2 linked regions of the Marichromatium purpuratum 984 genome follow. The protein of the gene in region 1 interacts with the protein of each later gene in a pairwise test. Links are inferred from orthologs where the notes say so. Each region holds a gene or a part of one and is shown on either strand. Other genes may lie near its edges. The genes, in order: gyrA and gyrB.

Evidence for each region.
Region 2: the proteins of gyrA (region 1) and gyrB interact in binary tests that used the Escherichia coli proteins (3 or more experiments, as listed by UniProt). The link is inferred for Marichromatium purpuratum 984 from one-to-one orthologs.

Annotation. Positions count from the first base shown.
Region 1 is NZ_CP007031.1:999,895-1,003,409, forward strand. Bases 87-3,284 are described here. They hold gyrA (DNA gyrase subunit A), read left to right. Parts: upstream 87-480; coding sequence 481-3,084; downstream 3,085-3,284. Other genes in these bases: MARPU_RS04580 (EAL domain-containing protein), read left to right, coding at 87-87; serC (3-phosphoserine/phosphohydroxythreonine transaminase), read left to right, coding at 3,118-3,284. In the rest of the region: more of MARPU_RS04580, read left to right, coding at 1-86; more of serC, read left to right, coding at 3,285-3,515. UniProt on the Escherichia coli protein: A type II topoisomerase that negatively supercoils closed circular double-stranded (ds) DNA in an ATP-dependent manner to maintain chromosomes in an underwound state.
Region 2 is NZ_CP007031.1:3,816-7,219, forward strand. What follows is about bases 158-3,244. They hold gyrB (DNA topoisomerase (ATP-hydrolyzing) subunit B), read left to right. Parts: upstream 158-541; coding sequence 542-2,947; downstream 2,948-3,244. Other genes in these bases: gatB (Asp-tRNA(Asn)/Glu-tRNA(Gln) amidotransferase subunit GatB), read left to right, coding at 3,065-3,244. In the rest of the region: DNA replication/repair protein RecF, read left to right, coding at 1-57; more of gatB, read left to right, coding at 3,245-3,404. UniProt on the Escherichia coli protein: DNA gyrase negatively supercoils closed circular double-stranded DNA in an ATP-dependent manner to maintain chromosomes in an underwound state.

The sequences.
Region 1 (3,515 bases):
GAACTCGACTACGTCCGCCGCCATGGCGCCGACCTGGCTCAGGGCTATCTGTTCGGACGGCCCGGTCCCGAGGTGGCTGGTAGCTGAACGCAAGGTCGCGTCCAGCCGCCAGCCGCCAGCCGCCAGCCGCCAGCCGCCAGGAGATTGAACCGCAAAGCCGCAAAGTGCGCGAAGAAAGCGACCCGTCTTCAGCAAGCAGCCTCCAGTGTCGGTTTGCGGTCAACTGCGATGCGACGAGACAACCCAGCCCCTTCACTGGAAGCTGGCGGCTGGAAGCCTTTCTCCATCTTCGCGCCCTTCGCGCCTTGGCGGTTCGATCCTCTCGGCGGTTCGATCTTCCCTGGTCGCTGCTTCCCCGCCCAGCGGATCGTCTCCAGCGTGGCTTGGCGCGGCGTGGTAGAATCGACAGGTTCAGAACACGCATCAGGGGCCTCGCTCTGAGGTTCCCTCAAGCACGCTTACAGCCGGTTCACCACACCCATGCCAGAATTCGCCAGAGAAGTCCTGCCCATCAATCTCGAGGACGAGATGCGTCAGTCCTATCTCGATTACGCCATGAGCGTGATCGTGGGGCGCGCGCTGCCGGATGTCCGCGACGGTCTCAAGCCCGTGCACCGCCGGGTGCTCTTCTCGATGCACGAGCAGGGCAACGTGTGGAATCGCGCCTATCGCAAGTCGGCGCGCGTGGTCGGTGACGTCATGGGTAAGTACCACCCCCATGGCGACTCTGCCATCTACGACACCATGGTGCGCATGGCCCAGCCGTTTTCGATGCGCAACCTGTTGGTCGACGGTCAGGGTAATTTCGGTTCGGTCGACGGTGATCCGCCGGCGGCGATGCGTTACACCGAGGTGCGGATGACCCGCATCGCCGATGCGCTGCTCGACGACCTCGACAAGGAGACGGTCGACTTCGCGCCCAACTACGACAACACCGAGCAGGAGCCGACGGTGTTGCCGGCGCGCTTCCCGAACCTGTTGGTCAACGGCTCCTCGGGTATCGCCGTGGGCATGGCGACCAACATCCCGCCGCACAACCTCAACGAGGTGATCGACGCCTGCTTGGCGATCATCGATGACCCCATGGTCGATCTCGAGCAGCTGATCGAGCTGGTGCCCGGCCCGGACTTCCCCACCGGTGCCCTGATCAACGGGGTGCATGGCATTCGCGAGGCCTATCGCAGCGGGCGGGGCCGGGTGGTGATGCGCGCGCGCGCCGACATCGAGGAGCAGAGTCGCAGCGGTCGCGAGGCGATCGTGGTCACCGAACTGCCCTATCAGGTCAACAAGGCGCGGCTGCTCGAACGCATCGCCGAGCTGGTCAAGGAGAAGAAGATCGAGGGCATCGCCCAGGACGGGCTGCGCGACGAGTCCGACAAGGACGGCATGCGCATCGTCATCGAACTCAAGCGCGACACCCACCCCGAGGTGCTGCTCAACAACCTCTACCAGCACACCCAGATGCAGCAGGTGTTCGGCATCAACATGGTGGCCCTGGTCGACGGTCAGCCGCGCACCCTCAATCTCAAGCAGATCCTCGAATACTTCCTGCGTCACCGGCGCGACGTGGTCACCCGCCGCACCCTCTACGAGCTGCGCAAGGCGCGCGATCGCGCCCACGTGCTCGAGGGCTACGCCATCGCCCTGGCCAACATCGACGAGGTGATCGCCACCATCAAGGCCTCGCCGAGCCCGGCCGAGGCGCGCGAGCGACTGATGATGCGGGCCTGGGCGCCGGGTGCGGTCAGCGACATGCTGTCGCGCACCGGGGCCGAGCAGACCCGCCCGGAGACGCTCGATCCCGGCTTCGGCATGACCGATGAAGGCTACCGACTGAGCGAGCGCCAGGCCAAGGCGATCCTCGAGCTGCAGCTGCATCGGCTCACCGGGCTCGAGCAGGAGAAGATCCTCAAGGAGTTCGAGGAGATCCTCGCCCGTATCGGCGAGCTGCTGGCGATCCTCGGCGACCCCGATCGACTGATGGCGGTGATCCGCGAGGAGCTGGAGGCGATCCGCGAGCAGTTCGGCAGCGCGCGGCGCACCGAGATCCAGGTCGACCACACCGACCTCACCCTCGAGGACCTGATCGCCCCCGAGGACCTGGTGGTGACGCTCTCCCATCAGGGCTACGTCAAGGCCCAGCCGCTCAGCGACTACCAGGCCCAGCACCGTGGCGGGCGCGGCAAGAGCGCGACCTCCTTCCGCGAGGAGGACTTCATCGATCGGCTGTTCGTGGCCAACACCCACGACACCGTGCTCTGCTTCTCCAGCCGTGGCCGGGTCTACTGGATCAAGGTCTACGAGTTGCCCCAGGGCGGACGCAGCGCACGCGGTCGACCGATGGTTAACCTGCTGCCGCTCGAGCAGGGCGAGCGCATTACCGCGATGCTGCCGGTGCGCGAGTACGAGGACGGCTATTTCGTGTTCATGGCCACCAGCGCCGGCACGGTCAAGAAGACGCCGCTCCGGGACTTCTCGCGCCCGCTCTCGCGCGGCATCATCGCCATCGACCTGCACGAGGACGAGTATCTCGTCGGGGTGGCGATCACCGACGGCGATCAGGACCTGATGCTGTTCACCTCCGCGGGCAAGGCGGTGCGCTTCTCCGAGGACCAGGTGCGGGCGATGGGGCGGACCGCGCACGGCGTGCGCGGGGTCAAGCTGCAGCCCGATCAGCGCGTCATCTCGCTGGTGGTGCCCGAGCCCGGTACCGTGCTCAGCGTCACTGAAAACGGGTATGGTAAGCGCACCACGGTCGACCAATTCCCGACCAAGGGGCGCGGGACCCAGGGCGTGATCGCCATCCGCACCTCGGAGCGCAACGGCGAGCAGGTCGGCGCGGTGCTGGTGCTGCCGGGCGACGAGATCATGCTGATCACCGAGCACGGCACCCTGATCCGCACCTCGGTCGACGAGATCCCGGTAGTCGGACGCGATGCCCAGGGCGTCAAGCTGATCAATCTCGGCGACGGCGAGCGGCTGGCCTATGTCGAGCGCGTGGTCGCGCTCGATGAGGAGGAGGCCGAGGCCGATGCCTCGGATGTTGCCGACGAGGCGGGCGCGGATGCCGAGCCGCGCGACTGACAATCCTGATTCTGTGCTAGGGGAAGAGTGAGAATGGCTCGAGTGTACAATTTCAGCGCCGGGCCAGCGATGCTGCCCGAGGCGGTGCTGCAGCAGGCCCGCGAGGAGATGCTCGACTGGCAGGGTACGGGGACCTGCGTGGCTGAGATGAGCCACCGCGGCAAGGCCTTCGTCTCTATCGCCGAGCGCGCCGAGGCCGACTTGCGCGCGTTGCTGGGCATTCCCGAGAACTATCGGGTGCTGTTCCTCCAGGGCGGCGCCTCGAGCCAGTTCGCGATGGTGCCGCTGAACCTGCTGCGCGGCAAGGGCGAGGCCGACTACGTCAATACCGGCACCTGGTCGAAGAAGGCGATCGCCGAGGCGCGCCGTTACTGCGCGGTGAACGTCGTCGCCGACACCCTCGGCGAGCCGCTCGGACGGGCGCCGGCGCA
Region 2 (3,404 bases), 1.0 Mb from region 1 along the record:
GCCACCCGAGTGTTTCACGTGGAACACGGAGCCGTGACCTCAAGCGCCGGGCATTGATCGGATGCGCGTGTTCCACGTGAAACGGGGGATCGCCGAACGGCTCCCGACCCCGGACACCGCTTGCTCCACGTGAAACCATCGGCGCGCAAGGCAGGGGACTGACAGGGATGTTTCACGTGAAACCCAGCCAGGGGCATGTACCCGACGATCGTTGCACAACGCCCAAGCAGGGCGGCATCCCGTATAATCAAGGGATGAGACGACCGCTCTGGACCCTCGCAGCGCGCGTGGCGTGTCGGCATCGGCCGCTCACCGTCGACGCGGGGCACGCCCCTCGTCCCGTGCAGGCTCTCGCCCCCCCGGGGCCACGCCAGATCATGACACCCGGAGGTCCGCACGGAGGACGCCCAGTGCGTTTCAGCACGACGCCCCAGAACACGACGCTCGGCTCGAACACCGAACCGCGTATCCCTCGATCCTTTGCCCTTTGCCCCCCGGGCATCGAACGACAGGATCTCACTCATCGCTCGAAGCAGATCACATGACGTACGATTCCTCCAACATCAAGGTACTCCGCGGATTGGACGCTGTCCGCAAGCGTCCGGGTATGTACATCGGCGACACCGACGACGGCACCGGTCTTCACCACATGGTGTTCGAGGTGGTCGACAACTCCATCGACGAGGCACTCGCCGGTCATTGCTCGAGCATCAGCGTGACCCTGCATGCCGACGGTTCGGTCTCGGTACTCGATGACGGACGCGGTATCCCCGTCGACATCCACGAGGAAGAGCAACGCTCGGCCGCCGAGGTCATCCTCACCGTGCTCCACGCCGGCGGTAAGTTCGACGACAACTCCTACAAGGTCTCCGGCGGCCTGCACGGGGTCGGCGTCTCGGTGGTCAATGCGCTCTCGGAGTGGCTCAGGCTGCGCATCCAGCGCGGCGGGCACATCTATGAGCAGGAATACCGCATGGGCGAACCCATGTACCCGCTCAAGCGTATCGGCGACACCGAGCAGACCGGCACCGAGATCCGTTTCCAGCCCTCACCCGAGATCTTCACCAGCCTCGATTTCCACTACGACATCATGGCTCGTCGGCTGCGCGAACTCTCCTTCCTCAACTCGGGAGTGCGCATCACCCTCAGCGAAGAGGCGACGGGACGCAGCGATCACTTCGAGTACCAGGGCGGCATCCGCGCCTTCGTCGAGCACCTCAACAGCAACAAGGAACCGATCCACCCGACGGTGATGCACTTCAGCGCCGAGCGCCAGGACATCTCCGTCGAACTGGCGATCCAGTGGAACAGTGGGTATCAGGAGACCATCTTCTGCTACACCAACACCATTCCGCAGCGCGACGGCGGCACCCACCTCGCGGGGCTGCGCGCCGCACTCACCCGCACCCTCAACAGCTATATCGAGCAAGAGGCGCTGGACCGCAGCCAGAAGGTGCGCGCCATCGGCGACGACGCCCGCGAAGGCCTCACCGCGGTGCTCTCGGTGAAGGTGCCGGACCCCAAGTTCTCCTCGCAGACCAAAGACAAGCTGGTCTCCTCGGAGGTCAAGTCGGTGGTCGAGTCGCTGGTCGCCGAACAGCTCGGTATCTTCCTCGAGGAGACCCCGAACGAGGCCAAGGCGATCGCCAACAAGATGCTCGAGGCGGCGCGCGCGCGTGACGCCGCGCGCAAGGCGCGCGAGATGACGCGGCGCAAGGGCGTGCTCGACATCGCCGGGCTTCCCGGAAAACTCGCCGACTGTCAGGAGAAGGATCCGGCGCTCTCCGAACTCTATCTGGTCGAGGGAGACTCGGCCGGTGGCTCGGCCAAGCAGGGGCGTGATCGCAGCTTCCAGGCGATCCTCCCGCTCAAGGGCAAGATCCTCAACGTCGAGAAGGCGCGCTTCGACAAGATGCTCTCCTCGGCCGAGGTCGGCACCCTGATCACCGCGCTCGGCTGCGGCATCGGGCGCGAGGAGTACAACCCGGACAACCTGCGCTATCACCGCATCATCATCATGACCGATGCCGACGTCGACGGCGCCCACATCCGCACCCTGCTGCTGACTTTCTTCTATCGGCAGATGCCCGAGCTGGTCGAGCGTGGCTACATCTATATCGCCCAACCACCGCTGTTCAAGATCAAGAAGGGCAAGCAGGAGGAGTATCTGCTCGACGAGCCGGCGCTCAACAACGCCATGCTGCAGACCGCGCTCGACGGGGCCGAGCTGCACGTCTCGGCCGACGCCATGGCGCTGGCGAGCACCGCGCTGGAGGCGCTCGCCCGCGATTACCAGGTCTTCGTCGGTATCGTCAAACGGCTCGCCGCGCGCTATGACGCGGCCTTCCTCGAGGAACTCACCCATCTGCCCGCGCTCGAGACCGCGACCTTCAACGATCCCGAGGGCTTCGCGCAGTGGCACCAGCGTCTCGAATCCGGACTCAACCGTGAGCAATCACCCTCGTTGCACTACCGCGTCAAGCATGTCGCCGCCACCGAGGAACGCGCCCCGGGGCTGGAGGTGGTGCGGCTGATCCACGGTATTCCCGACACCCGCTTCGTACCGCTGGAGTTCTTCCACACCGCCGACTACAAGCGACTGGTCGACTACGGCGCCAAGGTCGACGGGCTGCTCGAACCCGGCGCCTACATGGCCCGTGGCGAGCGCCGCCGCGAGATCAGCGCACTCGGCGAGGGCGTGCGCTGGCTGCTCACCGAGGCCCAGCGCGGCTACAGCATCCAGCGCTACAAGGGACTCGGCGAGATGAACCCGGAGCAGCTGTGGGAGACCACCATGAACCCGGAGGGTCGGCGTCTGCTGCAGGTCTCGATCGAGGACGCGGTCGCCGCCGATCGTATCTTCACCACCCTGATGGGCGATCAGGTCGAGCCGCGCCGTCAGTTCATCGAGCACAACGCGCTCAACGTCGAGAACCTCGACGTCTAGAACCCGGTTGCCGCAGACGTCGCCCTGGAGCGGCGTCCTCGGCGCCGGGATCGCTCAACACCCAGGCACCCAGGGTGCCTGGTGACGCATCGACAAGAGAATCAGGCAGGCCCAACCATGCAATGGGAAACCGTCATCGGTCTCGAGATCCACACCCAACTCGCGACCCAATCCAAGATCTTTTCCGCGGCACCGACGGCCTTCGGCGCCGAACCCAACACCCAGGCATGCGCCATCGATCTCGGCCTGCCCGGGGTGCTGCCCGTGCTCAACGCTGAGGTGGTGCGCCTGGCGGTCCGTTTCGGCACCGCGATCGGCGCCGAGATCGCCCCGCGTTCGGTATTCGCACGCAAGAACTACTTCTACCCGGACCTGCCCAAGGGCTATCAGATCAGCCAGTACGAGCTGCCGATCGTCGGTCGCGGCCAGGTCGAGATCGTGCTTGATGACGGCAGCG